One region of the Paenibacillus sp. genome, then DNA from elsewhere that is predicted to be linked to it. Evidence: riboswitches for the same ligand, from Rfam matches in the RefSeq annotation. Region 1 holds a riboswitch; the other holds the start of a gene.
What was found. Region 1 has a riboswitch for cyclic di-GMP ahead of VE009_RS22895 (hypothetical protein). Riboswitches for the same ligand answer to the same signal wherever they lie in the genome.

Region 1 (10,071 bases):
CGCCGACGTCGACGTGAAGGATGTCACGGAGGAGGACGAGGCGGTCATCGTCTATGCGGCGCCCGACCAATTCCACGCCGTGCAGGAAGCGCTGAAGCAGGCCGGCGTCACCGAGTTTACGGTGGCGGAAATTTCGATGCTCGCGCAAAACTACGTCACGCTGTCGGGAGACGCCCAAGTTCAATTTGATAAGCTGATCGACGCGCTGGAAGATTTGGAAGACGTCCAACAGGTGTATCATAACGTCGAGTCGGAATAAGGACGACGACGCAACGAGAAGACCGCCGAACCCGGCGGTCTTCTCGTCGTTATCCGGTCTCGGCTTCGGCGGGAGGCGGCCCGCGTTTCCGCTTCCGCCGTCCGTAGAACGCGAGGATCGCCAGAGGGACCACAAACGCGAACGTCCCGAGGAATATAGGTCGGGAACGCGTCGTCTCGATCATCTGCGCCGCGGAATCGTAAAACCAAGCGGACACGACGACCGCGAAAACGGCGAGAGGCGTCGTCAGTACATCCGCATTCACGCGCGGCACGATGAGGCCGATCAAGCGGCATAGGAAATAAATCGTAACGCCGCTCTTAACGAATGCGGTCGGCATCCACGCCGCGGCGATCGCCATATCGAGCCGGTCCAAGAAATCGGTGACGCGAAGCTGACGGATCAGCTCATAAGGCGGATCCCAGAACATCGTCGTCAAATCGGGGCCGAACAACACGAGCTCTCCGATGATCAAGATCACATTCGAAGCGAGGCCGACGAGGAAGCCCGGCGCGATATCCCGCATTCGCAGCGATTGATCCCGCAGCAGCATCGGGATAATCAACAGCTCCGCGAAATGGCCGAAGGCGTAAGCGCCGGCTTCCAAGATGCCCGCGGGCCGCTCGAAGAACGGCGCTAAAAACTCCATTCGCGTTTGCCCCTGCAGCAAAATCGGCAAAGCGGCCACCTGCGAGATGAACAGCGCGACGAACAAGATGTTCGCGCGCGCGGTCGCCGCGAGTCCGGCTTTCGCGAACAGCACCGCCGTGAAAGCGCCCGTCGCGGCGATGATGATCGGAGGCGTATTCGGCAGCAAATAAATGTTCACGAGCTCCGTCAAAAACCGGAGGTCGTGCGCGAGGATCGCGAAAAACACCAATGCGACGAGCGCGAGCAGCGCCCTTCCGATCCAAGGCCGCCGCGCGACGAACGTTTCCGGCAGCGTGCCTTCTGGGTACTTCCGGTGGACGACGCCAATGATCCATAGAGGAGGGATGATGGCGACGCCGGCGACGATGTAGCCCATCCAAGCGTCCTGCCGAGCCGCTTCGATCATCGGGACGGGCGGATGCTTGATCGCCACCGCAACCATGAACAGCGTCGTTAATGCGTTAAGCTGCAGTTTCGACAACGTCTGCATCGAAGCCTTATCCTCCCGTCACCATATCGAATCGATCCAATCCGCCGGACGGGGGATCCGCGCGTCCCGCGTGATCCACCACCACAGCGCGCAGCTGGCCGCATAGAACAGGAAGACGGCCCAGCGGTCCGTCCGGCTTCCTCTCCGGTACAGCTTCCACTCCCAGGCGACGGCGGCGGCCGCGAGCACGAAGATCGGCGCGGCGGAGAACGTCATGACCGCATTCCTCCTTATTTCATTTGTTCCAACGATTTCGTCAGCGCGCCGTCATGTTCCAGATGGACGCGGGCGCGCACGCGGATGTCCGCCCGCGGCAGCTCCTCGCGTTCCCATCGGCCGCGGACGTCCTTCCAGACGCGAGGCTGCTTTCGATGAAGGGCGTCGCCGAAGCCGATCGGATCCGATTGATGCCGCTGACTTTCCCGAATCGCATGTTCGACCATCTTGGTCAGCCTCGATTCGACCGCCCGCTCCAATGCGTCGCGTTGGACGGTCGTCGAGGTCGGGTAGTCCGACATTTTTTCGGCGACGTTCCCGTGCGCCATGATCGTCACGTCGAAGCCGATGCGTGCGCCTTTGACCTTCGGCTCGATGCTCGTTATGGACTGTTGAAGCTGAATCATGATCGTTCCTTTCGCGCCGTGCGGCGGTTTCACGTCGATGAGCGGCGATCGCGCCTGGTTCATCGCGATCAAGAGCCCCAGCGCGTCGTCCTCCGATAAGATCGCCGCGAGCCGATCGTGGCGGAACAAGGCGACGCCGGCCAGCTCGATCGTCGATTTCGACTTCTTGATATTCGTCGCGGAGCTGATCCGCTTCACGGCCGGCGCGATCGGATCGATGCCTTCCGTCAGCAGCGAATAGAAGAAGATTCGCAAATTGATCGGATCGACGGTGGCGAGCTGCGCAACCTCTCGGAGCATCTCCGCGGGCATTTTCTCGATCGGCGCGTCGGCGGTCAAAATGTCCTTCGCATCCCCTATGGCGACGAGCGGGAATGCGCTCAGCCGGTTTTGCGGAATGCGAAAGACGGCGTCGAAAAACGGCATGACCCCTTGGCTGGCCAACGGCATACCGATGACGAACACGCGTCGGTGGGAGAAATTGAGCACGCGGGACAAATGGTCCTGCAGCGCTTCCGTTGCGCCGCGAATCGTTTTGCCGAACGCGGACTCGATATGCCACGCCTTCGAGCCGGACGTGCCGCCGCCGCCGCCCTGCGGGCCGCCCATTTGGCCGACGAGCGGAATTTGCAGCGTGCCGCGGTAGCCGTCTTTCTCGAGATCGATGGCGGTGCCGACGACGAAGGCGACGTCGTTGATTTCTCTCCGATCCCAACAACCCGTCAGCAGCAGCGCCATGCAGACGCACAGCGAGACAGCGGCCGCCCCTCTCATGTCGGCGCCGCTCCGTCGCCGCCGACTCGTCTCCGGTTTCTGCGGGAGAGGAAGGAGGGCCGGCGCCGCATCGACCACCATGGGACGCGGAGGAGAATATCTTTCTGATCTCCGGATCGGAACGGGGTGACGCCCGTCAAATACGGCACGCCGAATGACGTCAATTTGCACAAATGGAGCACGATCCATACGGTGCCGAGCACGATGCCGTACACGCCGAAGATGCTGCCGAGCAGCATCAGCGGGAACCGGAGCATCCGGATCGAAATGGCGAGATTGAAGCGCGGAATCGTGAACGACGCGATTCCCGTGAGCGACACGACGATGACGACCGGCGCGGAAACGATGCCCGCCTGGACGGCCGCCTGCCCGATGACGAGCGCGCCGAGAATGCTCACGGCCTGCCCGATCACCCTCGGCAGCCGGATGCCCGCTTCCCGGAGCGCTTCGAACGAAATCTCCATGATAAGCGCTTCGATCAAGGCGGGGAACGGAATCGGCTCCCGCGCCGCCGCGATGCTGAACATGAGGCTCGTCGGCAGCATGTCTTGATGGAACGTAGTGACGGCGATATATAATGCCGGCAAATACAGCGCCAAGAAAAGAAAGGCGTACCGAAGCATGCGCAGCAAATTCGCCACATAGTACCTTTCGTAATAATCTTCGCTCGAATGCATCAGCTGCCAGAACGTGATCGGACCGGTCAAGACGTTCGGCGTCCCGTCGACGAGAATGACGACGCGGCCTTCGAGCAGCATGGCGGCGGCCGTGTCGGGCCTTTCGGTGTACTGCATTTGCGGGAACGGGGAATGCGGATCGTCCTCGATGCACTCCTCGATATATCCGCTTTCCAGCACGCCGTCGATCCGTATGGAGCGAATGCGCTGCATCGCTTCCGCGACGACGCCGGGGTTCGCGACGCCCTGCAGGTAAGCGACGATGACATTCGTATGCGTGCGCTCTCCGACGCGAAGGGAGACCATTTTCAGATCCGTCGTCTTGATCTTGAGCCGCAGCAGCGACGTGTTGACTTGAATGTCCTCCGTGAACGATTCTTTCGGTCCGCGGATGCTCACTTCCGTCGTAGATTCCTGCACCGCTCGCCGGGTGGCGCCCGGCACGCGCAGCGCGATCGCTTCGGCAATGCCGTCGACGAGCAGCGCCGCGCCGCCTTCGGTCACCTCCGCGATGACCGCGTCCAACGTCTCGGCGACGGACGCCGCCGCCACCGACAGCAGGTGCTCGTTCAATCGGGAGGCGGCCGAACCGTTCCCCCCGGCGGATACCGCGCCGTCCAAGAACGGGCGGAGCGCATGCTCGCTCAGCTCTTTCGTCTCCGCCAGACCGGCAATATAAACGAGGCATGCTTTCGTCCCGTTCTCCGATTCCAGCATGCGGAAGACGACGTCGTCGCAGTTCGAGAACGCTTCCCGCACCGCTTCCACGTTCCGATCCAAGCGATCGACCAGCGCGGCGGAGGACGGCTTCGTCGAGGTTCCTTCTTTACTGGTTAAGCGATCTTTGATCCCGCCGTCTCGCATCATCTGACATCCCTTATCCGCTATAGTCGTACCCAAAGTTTGTCAATCCGCTTCCTTTTTTATGCAAACGGAGGCAATTAGACGGGGAACCAAAATGCGCCCCCGAAATTTAGTCTCGGTACCAAACTTGACCGAATCGTATTTCGGCGGTTGCCGCATCCCGATATAATGAAACCAGTTTCGAACGAAAGGCGAGGATGTCGATGGAACGCTCATTAGGATGGATGGCGCCGGTACGCAAGCGGGATGCCGCCGCCGGCAGGCCGTGACCGCGGCGGGGAAGGCGGACCCGTGGGGAGCGGTATGCGCGCCTGACGTTCGAAGGGACCCGATCGGTCATGGCGTACTGAACGCTCTGACGTTCGCGGCGAAGGACGTGTTCGAGGTTCGAGGCTACACCGCCGGCGCGGGCCATCCGGATTGGAAGCGGACGCACGCCCCCTCGGCACGCGACGCGGAAGCGATTGTGCGGCTGCTGCGCGCGGGCGCCCGGCTCACGGGCATGACGCATACCGATGAGCTGATGTACAGCTTGAACGGCGAGAATTACCACTACGGCACGCCGGTAAATCCGAAGGCGCCGGAGCATATTCCCGGCGGGTCGTCCAGCGGCTCGGCTTCGGCCGTCGCCGGGGAGCTGACGGATTTCGCCATCGGCACCGATACGGGCGGGTCCGTGCGCGTGCCGTCCGCGTATTGCGGCATTTACGGGTTCCGGCCGACGCACGGCGCCGTGTCCGAGGACGGCGTCATTCCGCTCGCGCCGTCGTTCGATACGGTCGGCTGGATGGCGCGGGACGCGCGCACGCTGGAAGCTGTCGGCGCAGCGCTGCTGGAGCAGCCGGACGACGCGGCGCCGTTCCGCCGGGCGATCATGCCGCTCGACGCCTGCGCGCTGCTCGCGCCGGAGTGCGAGCCGACGCTGCTGGGTCTCGTTCGCGAGCTCGCGGCGCGCGCCGATTCGCAAGAGGAGACGACGCTCGCGCCGGAGGGGCTCGAGGAATGGATGCGCGCGTTCCGGATTTTGCAGGCGTCGGAAATATGGCGGACGCACGGCGCTTGGATCGAACGGGTGAAGCCGCGCTTCGGTCCCGGCATCGCCGAGAGGTTCGCGTGGGCGAGCACGGTCGACGACGCCGCGAGCGCGGCGAAGACGGCGATGCGCTCGGTCATTCGCGAACGGCTCGTCGACGTTCTCGGCGAAGACGGCGTTCTCGTTCTGCCGACGACGCCGGGTCCCGCGCCGCGGCGGGGAGCGGGCGGAGAAGCGCTGGAGCGGCTGCGCAGCCGAACGCTGCAGCTGTGCTGCATCGCGGGCCTCGCCGGATTGCCCCAGGCGACGCTGCCGTGGGGCGACGTCGGCGGCTTGCCGGTCGGCGTATCCGTCGTCGCGGGCCCCGGGCAAGATCGAAGGCTGCTCCGATGGCTTCGACAAATCGCGGACGAGCGGACGCAGCTGACATAATTTACGCGATTCAAAATGATGGTTCCCCGTCTTGTGCGGCGGCGAATCGCCCCCTATAATGAAGTCTGCGATATAGCGGGATGCGAAGAAGCCTGCCCTGTACATGGACACTTAGGGTATGCGGAGCGAATAGTGTAACCGGCCCTCTTAGCGACATCGACCTAAGAGGAGACAACCAGATGAAAATCATTCAGAACGGAACATGGGCAAGCAAAGTCGGGGCGGCCGGATTGGCCGGCTTCATGCTGTTCGGCTGCGGCGCGGGCGCGCTGGACGCCGCGGCGGCCGCGAAAACGGCGGCGGAAGCCAAGGAGACAGGCAGGACGGAACAGCAGCGCATGACGGGCGCGATCAGCCCGGATTTCATTCCGACGCTCGCTCACTACGCGACCGACGTCGTGCTCACGGGCACCGTCACGATCGACGGTCCGAAGCTCGTGCTGCTCGTCAACGGACAAGACGTCAGCGCATCGGCGCAGCTTACGAAAATCGGCGATCGAACGTGGACGTACCGCTACCCGACGTCCGTCGGCTCGCAAACCGGCGACGTGGCGTTCAATGTCGACGCATATACGGTTTACATGAACGGCAAGACGGCGGGCGCCGTCCATACGCGGGCCGCATCCGCGGCCGCGCAAGTCGTGCACGTGCCGTTCATTAAGTATTACGAATATACGAATCTCTCTTGGGACGCGTACGACCGCGTATCGAATTTGTTCTCGTTCTCGTACCAATTGGTGAAAGTGTGGGACGACGAGGTGAGGGAGGTCGTGGCGGAGCCGACCTTGGCGCAGGTTGCGGGGGACGCGGTATACGCCGCATCGGGCTTCGAAATCGCGCCTCCGGTCGTGCTGCGGGACTTCGCGCTGACCGCCGCGGAGCCGGTATGGACGTACGAAGCGCCGACGTACAGCGTCGACTTCGCCGTCGAGAAGACGTACAGCAACGGCGCGAAGTCGTCGGAGACGGTGCAGCGCGCGGGCTTACTGCCGGGGACGTCCACCGACGTGACGGTAACGCTGGAAGGATGGACGAAGACGTTCACGCTCGCCGCTCCGGCCGCCCCGGCCGCTCCGGCGCCGTCGATTCCGGCCGAAACGACGGGCGTCGTGGACGAAAGCGGCATCGAGTCCACGTGGACCGGAACGTCGGCGAACGGCGGCAACGTGCAGCAAAACTACACGCTGCGCTACACGATCAACGGCACGTCGTTCGAGCAGAAGCTGCAAACGAATTTCACCAAGAACGGAACCGGTTTTACGACGCAGCAGCTTGTGTATCTGGCGAGCTACGAAGGTCAGACGGTGAAAATCGTCTACGCGCTGCCGTTCGTTCAGCCGGCTTCCTTGAATGACAACACGACGAACAAATCGTAAACCCTTTTGACCCAAGAGGCCTGCGGAACCGATCCGCAGGCCTCGCCTTTACTATGTGAGGAGTGGACCGAGATGCAGCAAACGTTCAAAGGTACGAAAGCGATGGTCGTCAGCCCCCATTACTTGGCTTCGGCGGCGGGAGCGCGCGCGCTCGCTCGAGGCGGCAACGCGTTCGATGCCGCGGTGGCGGTCAGCGCGTGTTTGGCGGTCGTCTATCCTCATATGACGGGGCTCGGCGGCGATGCGTTCTGGCTCGTCTGCCGCGCCGGGGAAGGAAAGGTGCGGGCGTACAACGCAAGCGGGCGTTCCGCATACGCCGCTACCCTTGCCCGTTACGCCGGACTCGACGCCATACCGGTACGCGGGCCTCTGGCCGCTTTGACAGTGCCGGGCATGGTCGACGGCTGGGACGCCGTGCTTCGGCAGTACGGGCGTCTCGGCCTCGCCGAAGCGCTTGAGCCGGCCATCGCGTACGCGGCGGACGGATTTCCGCTGTCCGCGGACCAGCACGCGAACACGGCGGCGCACGCTTCGGTATTGGAACGATACCCGTCGACGGCCTCCATCTATTTGCCGGGCGGGCGCGTGCCGAAAGCGGGGGAGCGGTTCGTGCAGCGGCAGCTGGCCGCAAGCCTCAGGCTGATCGCGGAGCAAGGGCGCGACGCGTTCTACCGAGGTCCGATCGCGCGGACGATCGCGGGCGAGGCGAGCGAGCACGGCGGGCTGCTCTCGGAAGACGATTTCGCCGATCACGAAGGCGATTGGGTCGATCCGATCACGACGACGTACCGGGGCTACGACGTGTTCCAGATGCCGCCGAATTCGCAAGGCTTCGCGGCGCTGATGGCGCTGAATATCGCGGAGCGCTTCGACCTCTCCGCCGTCGAGCACGGCTCGCCGGAGTATTACCATCTGTTGATCGAGGCGATCAAGCTGAGCTTCCGCGACCGCAACCGCTACCTCACGGACCCGGCATTCTCCGCGATCCCGCTCGACCGGCTGCTGGACAAAGCGTACGCGGCCGAACTCGCCGGCGCCATCCGTATGGACCGCACCGTCGACGTCAGCGCCGTGCCGCAGGGGAACGACACCGCGTACGCGGCCGTCGTCGACGAAGAGGGCAACGCCGTCTCGTTCATCCAGAGCTTGTATTTCGAATTCGGATCGGGCGTGGCGGCGGGCGATACCGGCATTTTGCTGCAAAACCGGGGCTCGTTCTTCTCGCTCGACCCGAACCACGTCAACCGGCTGGAGCCGCACAAACGGACGTTCCACACGCTCGCCCCGGCGATGGCGCTGCGGGACGGGAAGCCCGCGTTCGTGTACGGCACGCAAGGCGGGGAAGGGCAGCCGCAAACGATGACCGCCGTGTTCACCCGCATGGTCGATTACGGCATGGATCCGCTGCAGGCGGTTTCCGAGCCGCGGTGGGTGTGGGGAAGAACGTGGGGAGCGCCGACGCAGGAGGTTAAGCTCGAAGGGCGCATCGCGCCGGAGGTGGCCGAGGCGCTGCGCAAGGCGGGTCACCAGGTGAACGTCGTGCAGCCTTGGGACGGCATTATGGGTCACGCCCATGCGATCGCGATCGACGAGCGCGGCTTCCCGAGCGGCGGGGCCGACCCGCGCAGCGACGGCGCGGCCATCGGCTGGTAAAGGAAAGCGCGCGGACCGAATCGGTTCGCGCGCTTTTGCTATCCGCTATGAAGCTTCCTCGAGCTCGAAATAAAACTCGACGCCGCCCTCCAGATTCCTCGCGCCGAACGCGCTCCCGTGCAGCCGCAAAATTTGCCGCACGATCGCAAGGCCGATGCCCGAGCCGCCGTGCCCGCGGTGGCGCGATTTTTCCACGCGGTAGAAGTGCGTCCAAATGTGCTCGAGCTCCGCTTCCGGAATCGGCTCGCCGTCGTTCCAGACGACGACGCGCACGGTGCCGGGAGCCGGCCGGTCGATCCGCACGCCGAACGCGCCGCCGTCGGGCGTATGGCGGATCGCGTTGCTGAGCAGATTGGTCAGCACTTGCCGAATCCGGAACGGGTCCGCTCGAACGTCCGCGGCGGCGCCCTCGATTTCCAGCAGCTTGCCGTCGTAATAAGGCGCCAGCTTCTGCGCCGCCTCGCGAGCCGTCTCGGCGATGTCGAACGGCACGGGTTCGACGGTGTATTGCCCCGCTTCGAGCTGCGACAAATCGAGCATGTCGAGCACGAGCTTCTCCATCTGCGCCGCCTCGTCCATAATGACTTCCACGTAATGCGCCTTGCGCGCCTCGTCCCCCAAATTGTCCTGCAGCGCCTCCGCATAGCCGCTGATGAGGCTGATCGGCGTCTTCAATTCGTGCGAGACGCCGGCGACGAATTCTTTCCGAAGCTGCTCCAGCCGTTTCTCCCGCTCGATGTCCGCTTGCAGCTGCGCGTTCGTGCGCGTCAACTCCTCCATCGCGCGCTGCAAGTTGTCCGCGAGAAAATTGAGCGTCTCCGACAAATTGCCGAGCTCGTCCTTGCGCGCAAGGCGGCTGCGTTCGCTGAAATCGAGCTTCGCCATCCGTAGCGCGACTCGGTTGAGGGCGCGCAGCGGCTTCGTCAGCATGCCCGAGTAGACGAAGGCGAGCAGGAGCACGATGGCGATCGCCGCGCCGTACATCACGAAATAAATATCTCCGAGCACCATGACGGCGTCGCCGACCGGTTGGAGGGAGGTGACCGCGAACAGCAGCGCCGTGTCCCCGGTCTCGGTTTCCGCCGGGGCGATGACCAGCATGTGCGTCGCCGTTTCCAGACCCGGCAGCGGAACGTCGAACGTGCGGATGACCGCTCGCCCTTCCTCCATCACGGCGCGCAGCGCCTCCTCGTCGCTCGCCCAATCGCGAATGCCGAGCAGCAGCTTGTCCCGGTCAAA
Region 2 (10,071 bases), on a different contig from region 1:
ATCCTTCGGCGGCCGCCGTTCCGAGAAAATGAATTTTCATAAGCTGTCTCCTCTGACTGCCACGGATTTCCTCTCGATAATTTCCGTTTGAATTTTGACCGTAAGCTGTTTCTCCTTGGAGCGGTTCATGCGTTTCATCAGCAGTTCGACGCTGGATCGGGCGAGCCGATCGGTATCCTGCCGTACCGTCGTCAGCGGAATCGGCGTCAGCGCCGACAGCTGAATGTCCGAAAATCCGACGATCGACAGCTTGTCCGGCACCGGCACGTTCATGTGCAGCGCCGTGAACAAAGTAGAGATGGCGATATGGTCGTCTCCGCACATCACCGCCGTCATCAGGGGATTGCCCCCGATAAATTGCCGCTGCTCCGGATCGCATTCGTTGATGCGGCTCGGGTCGCAGGGCACGCCTCGGAAATGGATGTACTCGGTTTTGACCGGAATGCCGTGATCGAGCAGCGCCTGGATGTACCCTTGATACCGCTCTTCCCGGCTCGTAATGTTTTCGGTCGCGTTGGACGTATACCCGATGTCGCGATGCCCTTTCTCGATCAAATATTTCGCCATTTGATAAGAGCCCTGGAAGTGATCGTGGTAGACGCAATCGATCTGCACCTCGCGAAAAATGCGGTCGATGATGACGATCGGCACCTGCTGCAGCTTCAGCCGAAGCACTTGGTCGCTGCACGTTTTGCGGCCTTGTGGGAACAGCACCAGGCCGTCGATGCCTCCGTCCACCAGCGTCTGCAGGCATCGGTCTTCGTCGTCTTTGTCCTTGCTGATTTTCAAGATGAGGTCGCAGCCGTGTCGGCGCGCTTCGTGTTCGACCGCCGCGATAATTCTGGACGTGTAGTCCGAGAGATGCGGCACGATGAGCGCGATCCTCCGACCCGATTCCCGGTCGTCCGGGGCGGGCTTTTCGGGGGCCCCGGCGAGCGTGCCGGCCGTCTCCCGCTTGCCGGCGAGGAACGTTCCCCGTCTCGGCAGACGGTATACCACCCCTTGCTCGGCGAGCCGCTCCAGCGCCAGCTTGCTGGTCATGCGGCTGACCCCGAACAGCTTGGCGAGCTCCCCTTCCGATGGAACGGGATCATGCGGCTCGAGTCGTCGGCTTTCGATAATGTCCAGCACCTTGTCGGCGATTTCCAAATACAACTGTCGCTGCGGTTTTTTGGACGGAGAGGCAGGTTTCATGATCGGCAACATTCCTCGTCTTCTTCGATCTCGCGAACCGGAGCCGATCCGCGGCGAACCAGCTCGATCTATTCTGAAGGTAATCGATGTCACTGACATAATCAATGATATATGCGTTAAGATTGTGTAAAGTTTTTACGGCCTTTCTCTTCGGTTCTGTCTTCTATATCAGTGATATAGAATGAAAATCGTCCTGAAACGGTTGCGTTCCCGTCCGAGCCGAGATTGCCGCCGACGGAGGCGGGGCAGCATCGGAGGGTGTGCAATTATTTATGACAAAATGCAATGGATCATTTACATAATGACAATTTCCATTTACAATTAGAACTACCAATAACGCATAGGAGAACAGGGAAATGCTTGAAAACCGAGTACGCGAGCTTCGCGCGCGTTTCAAGTGGACGCAGCAAGATTTAGCCGACGCCGTCGGAGCGACCCGGCAAACGATCGGTTTGATCGAGAAGGGCGATTATGCGCCCTCCGTTACGTTAGCCTTGAAAATCTCCAAGGCATTTCATGTACCGGTGGAAGAAATTTTTTATATAAAGGAGTAGTGCCATGCTTCAGCGCATCTTACGTTCGCCGCTGGTTCCAATGTTTTACTTCCTTCTCATGACCGGTTTCTTGGTGCTTTCTTTAGCGGGTACCGAAAGCGAGTCGCCGCTGATTCGGTATTCGTTTCTGCTATTCGCGCTCCTAGCCTTGGCGTGGATCGCGTTAATTTTTTTGCATAACCGGAACCAACCGCGGCATCCCGTGAAAGCTTGGGGGCTCATTCCCCCCGAGCTTCGCGAGATGGATGAAGGGCAGCAATGGATTACGTTCAAAGCATGTCGAAATGTATACATTTACTATACCGTCGCTTTGCCCTTAGCGGCAGGCGCGTGCTTCGTCCTGGCCGGCCATCGCATTGCGCCGCTCATCTGCATCGGCGTATTAGGATTAGGGCAATACCTCGTTTATTGGCTGACGATTCGTAAATTCAATCGGTTTTGATGGAGAAAGGCGGCTGTTTCTCGAGATTGTTGGAACGGAGAGGAGAGAAAACCAGTTGTTGAAACGAGTACTGGCCCAATCTACGCCTGCGACATTTCGGTTGTTCTTAGCTTTCAACTTTCTAATTTACGGCGTCGCGAAGCTAACCTTCGGCCAGTTCGGCGAACCGACGGCGGATCTTGCGGCTCTCAGAGGGCAAGGCTTTACGGTCGCTTGGACCTTCTTCGGATACTCTCGGACGTACGAAATCTTTATCGGGTTGGGGGAAGTGATCGCCGCGATTCTCATCGCGATTCCTAGAACCTCTACGCTCGGAGCGATGATTTACTTTCCGATTGCGCTTAACGTGATGGCGGTGAATTACTGCTACGATATCGGAGTTCAGGATTTGAGCACCGTGTTGACGCTTATGTGCGTTGTCTTGTTGTGGCTGGATCGGAGAAAGTTCATTCCTTTGGTAGCCGGGAGGGGAATTCGGGAATGACCCCTTTCACCATCATGTTGCTTGTGGGCACGTTCTGCGCCACATCCTTTTATTACGCCGTGAAGGAATGGAGAAACAAAACTTAATCGAAAGACGACACGATTGTGTTCCGGCACATTGGACGAGAGAGGGGTGGTCGTTTGCTGGAGTGGGCGGAAGAAGCGGGTGCGGCGTGGCAGTTTCTGGTTTTGTTTTTGCTTGCGGCGGCGCCTTGGATGGACGTTTCTCTAGTCGTACCTCTCGGGGTCGCCTGGGGATTGTCGCCTGTGTGGGTCGGCGTTACGGCCTTCGCGGGCAATTTTCTCCTTATTTTGCTGCTTGGTCTGTTTTTCAAGCAGATCGATCATTGGAGGCAGGCAAGAAGGGAACGAAAGGGTATCGTCGGTCCGACGAAAAGAGAAACGCGGTCCAAGGCGATTTGGGAAAAATACGGGATCCCGGGATTAGCGCTGCTGGCGCCGATTTTCGTCGGAACCGATATCGCCGCCGTCTTGGCCTTAACCCTCGGCGCCTCCAAAACTCGCGTGGTCGGTTGGATGACGATTAGTTTAGCGTTATGGACGATCGTATTCGCGGCGGCTTCCGTGTACGGACTCAGCTTGTTCCATGCGTTATAACAAACCGAAAGACTTCGATGCCGTTCGGCGGTTCGAAGTCTTTCGGCTTTCTTTAGACATGTCAGGCGAAGCCGAGCGCCAGCGCCATGGCCGCGGCGGCCGCGCCGCCTACGGCCGAACCGGCGGTGTTGACGGCGTCGTTGTTCCAGCCGGCGCGGCCGCGGATGCGCGCGGCCGGCGCCCCGCAGTGACGGGCCTGCTCGATGTCGCGGCCGCATATGCCGCAGCGGTACATGGTCTGCCATGTCGCGCCGATCCACGAATCGGCGAGCGACCCGGCCGCGCCGGCGAGGCCGGCGATCCCGATCCAAGCGGCCGGTCTCAGCGCCGCCGCGACCGCATCCGGCGCAGCCTCGCCGGGCGCCGCGAGCAGCAGCGCCCACGCCGCGGCGCCGATGAAGAGGCCGCCGGCCAGCGAGGCGGTAAGGCCGAGGGCGGAGACGCCGCCGGACGTGCCGGGCGGCACGCGCCGCCCCGTCTTGACCGATCGCGGCGGCGTCCGGCTGAAGGCTCCGATTTCCGTCGCCCACGTATCGGCCGTAACCGCCGCCATGACGCCGAGGAAGGCGTACCACCAGAGCGGATGCGGCCATGCCGCGTGCGCCGCGCACAGCAGCAGCCCCAGCCCTCCGTTCGCGAGCACTTGGCCGGCGTCGCGCCTTCCGGACTTCTCGTAGCCGCTCTCGGCTTCGCGCTTCGCATGCGCTTTCCACTTGGACCACAGCGTCGACGATAGGAAGAACGCGATGAGGGAGCCGAACCAAACCGCGCTGCCGAGCGCGTACATCGCCGTCCCCATTGTGACCGCCGCCAGGAAGCCGGAGCCGGACAGCGACCGTTTCGCATAAGCCGCTCCCGCGATCGCCGCGCTGCCGGCCAACCCTATGAGCCATTCCATCGCATGCTCGCCCCCTGTTTTTCCATCTAGTATACCCGACGCGGCCGGCGCGCGGGAAACGGACCGGGACTTGACTGTAAGCCTAGGGGGTATTGGGGCGCAGAACAAAAGTTGCAAATCATGAAACCCATGATATACTTAATCCAGTTAATGACCAAAAAATGGCGCGGACTTTGGAACGAAGCTGCATATCGATAAAGGCAAACCGGTCGAAAGATCGGGACGCAAAGCCACGGGTCTACACGCTGCGAGCAGCGCATGATCGCCGGGCTGCCGTATACGGAATCAAGACCATCGAACGATGAGCTGCCCCCGCATGCGAGGGCGGCTTTTCTTTTGTGCCGAATCCGCCGCCCCATTCGACAAACTTGGACAACTAGAAGGAGTGCAACGATGAAACCGCTGCTGGAAAGAATGAAAATCATGAATCTGCTGTCCGTCAAAAACAAATTGATCGCCGCGTTCGCCGCGGCGCTGCTGATCCCGACGATCGTCGTCTCCCTGATTTCGTTCACCAACGCAAGAACGGAAATCGAGGACCAGATGGTGAAGGCGGCCGAGCAGAACGTAAATTTATTGAATACGATCATCAACGATTACTTCATTGCCAAGAAGAAAGAAATCAGCGTCTTGGCGGCCACGATCGCCCTTGCGGACGTCGCCGCGCTCGAAGGCACGAACGTCGTCGCGGACGCCGCCGTGCGGGACGAATTGGCGACGTTCATGTCCATCCACGACGAGGTCGAGTTGTCGTTCGTCGGGACGAAGACAGGCCTGTACGTCAATTCGCCGGACAAACGCAACGCGGCCGATTTCGATCCGCGCAAGCGCCCGTGGTTCATCAAAGCGATGGAGCATCAAGGAGAAGCGGTCGTGACCGCTCCGTACGTATCCGCGACGACGGGCAGCCTCGTCGTGACGGTCGCGAAAGTGACGGCGGACGGGAGCGGGGTCGTAGCGTTCAACGTCAACTTGGAGAAGCTTGCCGAGATCGCGAAGCACGTTACGATCGGACGCGAGGGGTACGTGTACATCCTCGACGAGGAGCGGAAATACATCTACCATCCGGCCAACGAAGGCGGCACGGTCGCTGCGGAGAACGAGGAGCACGATAAACTGTATGCCGGGGACTCCGGATCCTTCGACTACGTTCTTAACGGCCGAGACGAGAAAAAGATGGTGTTCGCGACGAACCCCGAAACCGGCTGGAAGATCGCCGGAACGATGTACGAGCGCGAGGTCGCCGCGGAAGCGGCGCCGATCCTGCGCACGACGGCCATCGTGCTGGCTGTAGCGCTGACGCTGTTCGGGGCGATGGTGTTCTGGATCCTCCGTTCCATTCTGCAGCCGCTGCGCAGCATCGGCGTCGGCTCGCGCCATATTAGCGAAGGCGACTTGACGCAGCAGATCGCCGTCGAATCGAGCGACGAGCTGGGACAGCTCGGCCGCAACTTCAACGAGATGGCTTCGTCGCTCCGGTCGATCATTCATCAAATCAACGATAATGTTCATCAGCTCGCCGCTTCCGCCGAGCAGATGAGCGCAAGCTCGGAGCAAAGCTCGTCGGCCGCCGAACAGGTGACCGAGGCGATCCAAGGGGTCGCCGCCGGCTCGGACCGTCAGGCACAGCGAATCGTGGAAACGAAAGATGAATTGAGCGGCATGGCGGAGCAGCTGCGGCTCATGTCGGTCAACGCTTCGGACGTGTCCGACGCGGCCGCCCGTACGAAGGACACGGCGGAGAGCGGGAATGAGTCCATCCAAACGGCGGTCGCGAAAATGAGCTCGATCGGCGGCCGCGTCGGGCAGCTGGCGCAGGACGTGAACGGCTTGGGCGAGCGCTCGAACGAAATCGAGCAGATCGTGAGCGTCATTTCCGGCATCGCTTCCCAGACGAATTTGCTCGCGCTGAACGCTTCGATCGAGGCGGCGCGCGCGGGCGAGCACGGCAGCGGGTTCGCCGTCGTTGCCGCGGAAATCCGCAAGCTTGCGGAGCAATCCGACGAATCGGCGAAGCGGATTTCCGAGTTGGTGCGGTCGATCGGCAGAGATACGCGATCCGCCGTCGCGACGATGGAATTCGTCTCCGGCGAAGTGGCGGAAGGGGTCGGCGTCGTGGACTCGGCGGGACGGGCGTTCGAAGAAATCGTCGAGGCGATCGACGCGGTCGCGCGCCAAATCGAGCAGGTGTCGTCGGCTTCGCAGCGGACGGCCGCCGGCGCGGCCGCGATTCTGGGCGCCATGGAAGAAGTGTCGGCGATCTCCGCGCAATCGTCGGGCAGCATTCAGCAGGTCGTCGCAAGCACCGAGGAGCAGCTCGCTTCGATGCAGGAAATTACGGCCTCCACATCCGTACTCACGAAAATGGCGGAAGAGCTGCAGGGGATGGTCGGCAAATTTAAAGTTTAACGTGTACATAGAACCGGCGTGCCGAGGCGCGCCGGTTTTTTTGTGCGCGAGAACGGACGCCCCGCGCGTTCGACGGTCGACAAATCGCCCGCCGAGTGCCATGATTAGTAGCATTAAACAAAAACGATGCATTCGGGCGGTGCGATCAATCATGAAAGTCATGTTGGTGGACGATGAAATTTTGGCGGTGCAGCATCTTCGGCGGCTGCTCGATTGGGAGTCGCTCGGCTTCGCGGTCGTCGCCGAGGAGACGAATCCGAAGCGGGCGCTCGACAGCTTCGAGCGGCTGCTGCCGGAGCTCGTCATCGTCGATATCAAGATGCCCGGCATGGACGGCATCGAATTCAGCCGCCGCGTGCTGGACAAGCACCCGGAGACGAAAATATTGCTGCTGACGTCGTACAAGGAGTTCGAGTACGCGAAGGCGGCGCTGACGCTCGGCGTCGAAAATTATTTGCTAAAGCACGAGGTCGGCGCCGAGACGCTGCTCGCGGAGCTGCGCCGCATCCGGGACGCGCGGGAGAAGGAGCGGCTGCGAAACCGGCTGTTCCGCCGGGAGCTGCTGCGCGACGTGCTGACCGGGCGGGCGGCGGACCTCGCGGCGCTCGACGATCGGCGAGGCGAGGCGGCCGCGTCGGAGCGGCGGTACGCGCTGTTCCTCCTGCAGCCGGATGCGCCGTTCCTCGCGCGGGAGCCGCGGCCGGAGCCGGCCGACGCGGACGAGCCGTTCCTCGAGCCGCCGATCCCCGCCGCGCTGGAGACGGCCCGCATGGAGCCGAACTTGTGGGCGCTCGTCGCGGCGTTCGCCCCCGAGCCCGGGGCGCGGAATCGGCGCGAGCGGCTGCTCGAGGCGGCGTCCGCGATCCGGCAGGCGCTGAAGGCGCGCGGCGGGCGGGCGGCGGCCGTCTGCGCGGCCGGCGATTTCCGCGAGGCGGCGGAGCTGGCGGCGGCGTACCGGGCGGGCAAGGAAGCGGTGCGCCGCGCGGCGGCGTTCGACGGGGCCGGCAAGACGCTGCTTCTGGAGGACGAGGAGCCGGCGGCCCCGGCGGACCGCGAGCGGCTCCAAGGCGAGCTCGACCGGGCCGCGGCGGCGCTGGCCGCCCTTACGCCGGACGAAGCCGTCCGCGCGCTGCGCGCCGCGTTCGGCGCCGCCGCCGCGAGCCGCGACGTCGAGGCGCTCCGCGACCTGTGCGAGCGGGGGCTGCGGCTGCTGAAGGAGTTCCGCGCCGAATACGCCCTGCCGCCGCTCGAGCCGATGCAGGCGGACGGGCCGCTCGCCGCCGAAGCCGCAGCCGACGCCCGTTCGCCGGCTGACCGCCTCCGCGCCTGGTTCGAGGCGCGGCTGCGGGAGGCGGCGGACGAGGCGCGCGCGTCGTCGAAGCTGTCCGCCAAGGTGCGGCAAGCGCTCGATTACATGCAGAAGCATTACGCGGACGATTTGACGTCGGACAGCATCGCCGGCGCGCTCGGCATCAGCGGCGACCATCTGCGGCACTTGTTCAAGGAAGAGGTCGGCCGCACGATGCTCGAGCACTTGACGCACGTCCGGATGGAGCACGCGAAGCGGCTGCTCGCGGAAGGCAAACATAAAATTTACGAAATTTCCGAGATGGTCGGCTACCGAAGCAGCCAATATTTCAGCCAAGTGTTCCGCAAAGCCGTCGGCGCGAGCCCGAACGAATACGCGGAGAGCAAAGGGAGGCCGGCGCCGTGAGAGCGAAAATCCGCACGAAAATTATCGCCATCTGCGCGTTCGTCATCGTGGCGTCGCTGCTGTCGAGCGGCTATTTCACGTACGCCTACGTCACCGACATCCTGCGCGAGCGCTCGCTCAACGACAGCCGCACGCAGCTCGCGCAAATTTCGTCCCAGCTCGTCCGCGTGCGGGAGCAGGTCGTGAAGCTGGCGGAATATATCGTATCCGACGAAGAAATCAACGCGCGCATCATGCCGATGCCGTCCTCGTCGATCGAGGACGACTATTTCCGCATGACCGAGGTGCAGGATCGGCTGAAGCGGTTCGCCGCGCTCAACGCGTTCATTCTGAACGCCATGATCGTGCGGGAGGACGGGACGACGTTCTCGAACAATTCGGGGTACGCGGATTATTTCGCCGACTACCTGCGGGAGGATTGGTTCCAGGCGTTCCTCGATTCCGGCGCCCGCACCGGCTTCACCGCGCCGCACGACTTCTTTTATTTGAACGGCAATCGAGACGTCTTTAGCTACGCAGTGAAATACAGAAACCTGCAGGAGCCGCGCTCTCCGGAATACTGGCTCGTGCTGGACATTCAATATAGCGAAATCGCGAACGCGTTCGAGCAAAGCTTGTCCGATTTCGAGCAGCTGATGCTGTTCAACGAGGCGGGCGAGATGCTGTTCAGCGGCGGCGCGGCGCCGGACGCGAGCTACGAGCCCATGATCGCGAGGGCGATCGAGTCGGGCGGCCTCGCGGAGGACGACAGCCATATGTATTTGGCGCTCGCTTCGGAGCCGTACGGATGGCATCAAGGGGCCGTCCTGTCCAAGGCGAAGCTGTTCGAGCCGATCAACCGGCTGCTCGACTATTACGTGTTCATCATCATCAGCAGCTTGGTCGCCATGCTCGCGGTCGTGCTGCCGCTCATCGTCAACATCACGAAGCCGATTTCGCGGCTGACGCAGGCGATGAAGCGCGTGTCCGTCGGCGATTTGACGACGAACGTGACGATCCGCAGCGGGGACGAGCTGGAGGTGCTCGGCTCGGGCTTCAACCGGATGGTGAGCGACTTGAAGCAGCATGTCGAAGCGTCGATCCAGCACGAGGAGCTGAAGCGCACGATGCAGATCAGCCTTCTGATGTCGCAAATCAATCCGCATTTCATCTACAACACGCTGAACACCGTCATTTACTTGTCGTACGCGAACCGGAGTCGGGACGCGGCCGTCATGACCGAGGCGTTTATCGGCATTTTGCAGGATACGATCAAGACGGGGGACGGCGTCTTTTTCGCGGCGCTCGGGGAAGAGATGGTCATCGTCGAAAAATATATCGCCATCCAGCAGTTCCGGTATCCGGACCGGTTCCGGGTCGAATGGGAGGTCGAAGAGGAGCTGCGGTCGGCCGTCATCCCGCGCCTCGTCCTGCAGCCGCTCGTCGAGAACGCGATCTTCCACGGCATCGTGCCGATGGAGGAGCCGGAAGGGCGCATTCGCATCGCCGCGCGCCGGGAAGGCGGCGAGCTCATCCTCCTCGTGGAAGACGACGGCGTCGGGCTGGAGGAATCGTCGCCGGAGACCGGCGCGCCGGATCGAAGCGGCAAGCGGGCCGACCAAATGCGGGGCATCGGTCTCGCCAACATTCGGGAGCGCATTCGGTTCCATTACGGGGAGCCGTACGGCGTCGCGGTGGAGAACGGGGCGGCGCGCGGCGTCCGGGCCGTCGTGCGGTTGCCGTACCGCAGCCAGCAATGAAAGCGCAATCTGAAAGCGCA

Region 2: it holds a riboswitch for cyclic di-GMP, as region 1 does, so the genes downstream of both, VE009_RS02155 (methyl-accepting chemotaxis protein) here and VE009_RS22895 (hypothetical protein) in region 1, are expected to answer to the same signal.

The regions. Positions count from the first base shown of each region.
Region 1 is NZ_DASQNA010000041.1:131,696-141,766, forward strand. It holds gene VE009_RS22865 (YebC/PmpR family DNA-binding transcriptional regulator) at 1-259, shown strand, start outside; gene VE009_RS22870 (endospore germination permease) at 309-1,400, opposite strand; gene VE009_RS22875 (hypothetical protein) at 1,419-1,616, opposite strand; gene VE009_RS22880 (Ger(x)C family spore germination protein) at 1,631-2,797, opposite strand; gene VE009_RS22885 (spore germination protein) at 2,794-4,341, opposite strand; gene VE009_RS22890 (amidase) at 4,559-5,803, shown strand; cyclic di-GMP riboswitch class II at 5,873-5,956, shown strand; gene VE009_RS22895 (hypothetical protein) at 5,983-7,179, shown strand; gene ggt (gamma-glutamyltransferase) at 7,252-8,832, shown strand; gene VE009_RS22905 (HAMP domain-containing sensor histidine kinase) at 8,878-10,071, opposite strand, start outside.
Region 2 is NZ_DASQNA010000007.1:229,743-239,813, reverse strand. It holds gene VE009_RS02190 (MBL fold metallo-hydrolase) at 1-40, opposite strand, end outside; gene VE009_RS02185 (GntR family transcriptional regulator) at 37-1,194, opposite strand; gene VE009_RS02180 (helix-turn-helix transcriptional regulator) at 1,551-1,748, shown strand; gene VE009_RS02175 (hypothetical protein) at 1,753-2,190, shown strand; gene VE009_RS02170 (hypothetical protein) at 2,246-2,674, shown strand; gene VE009_RS02165 (small multi-drug export protein) at 2,815-3,291, shown strand; gene VE009_RS02160 (DUF92 domain-containing protein) at 3,353-4,189, opposite strand; cyclic di-GMP riboswitch class I at 4,379-4,467, shown strand; gene VE009_RS02155 (methyl-accepting chemotaxis protein) at 4,583-6,598, shown strand; gene VE009_RS02150 (response regulator transcription factor) at 6,750-8,312, shown strand; gene VE009_RS02145 (sensor histidine kinase) at 8,309-10,051, shown strand.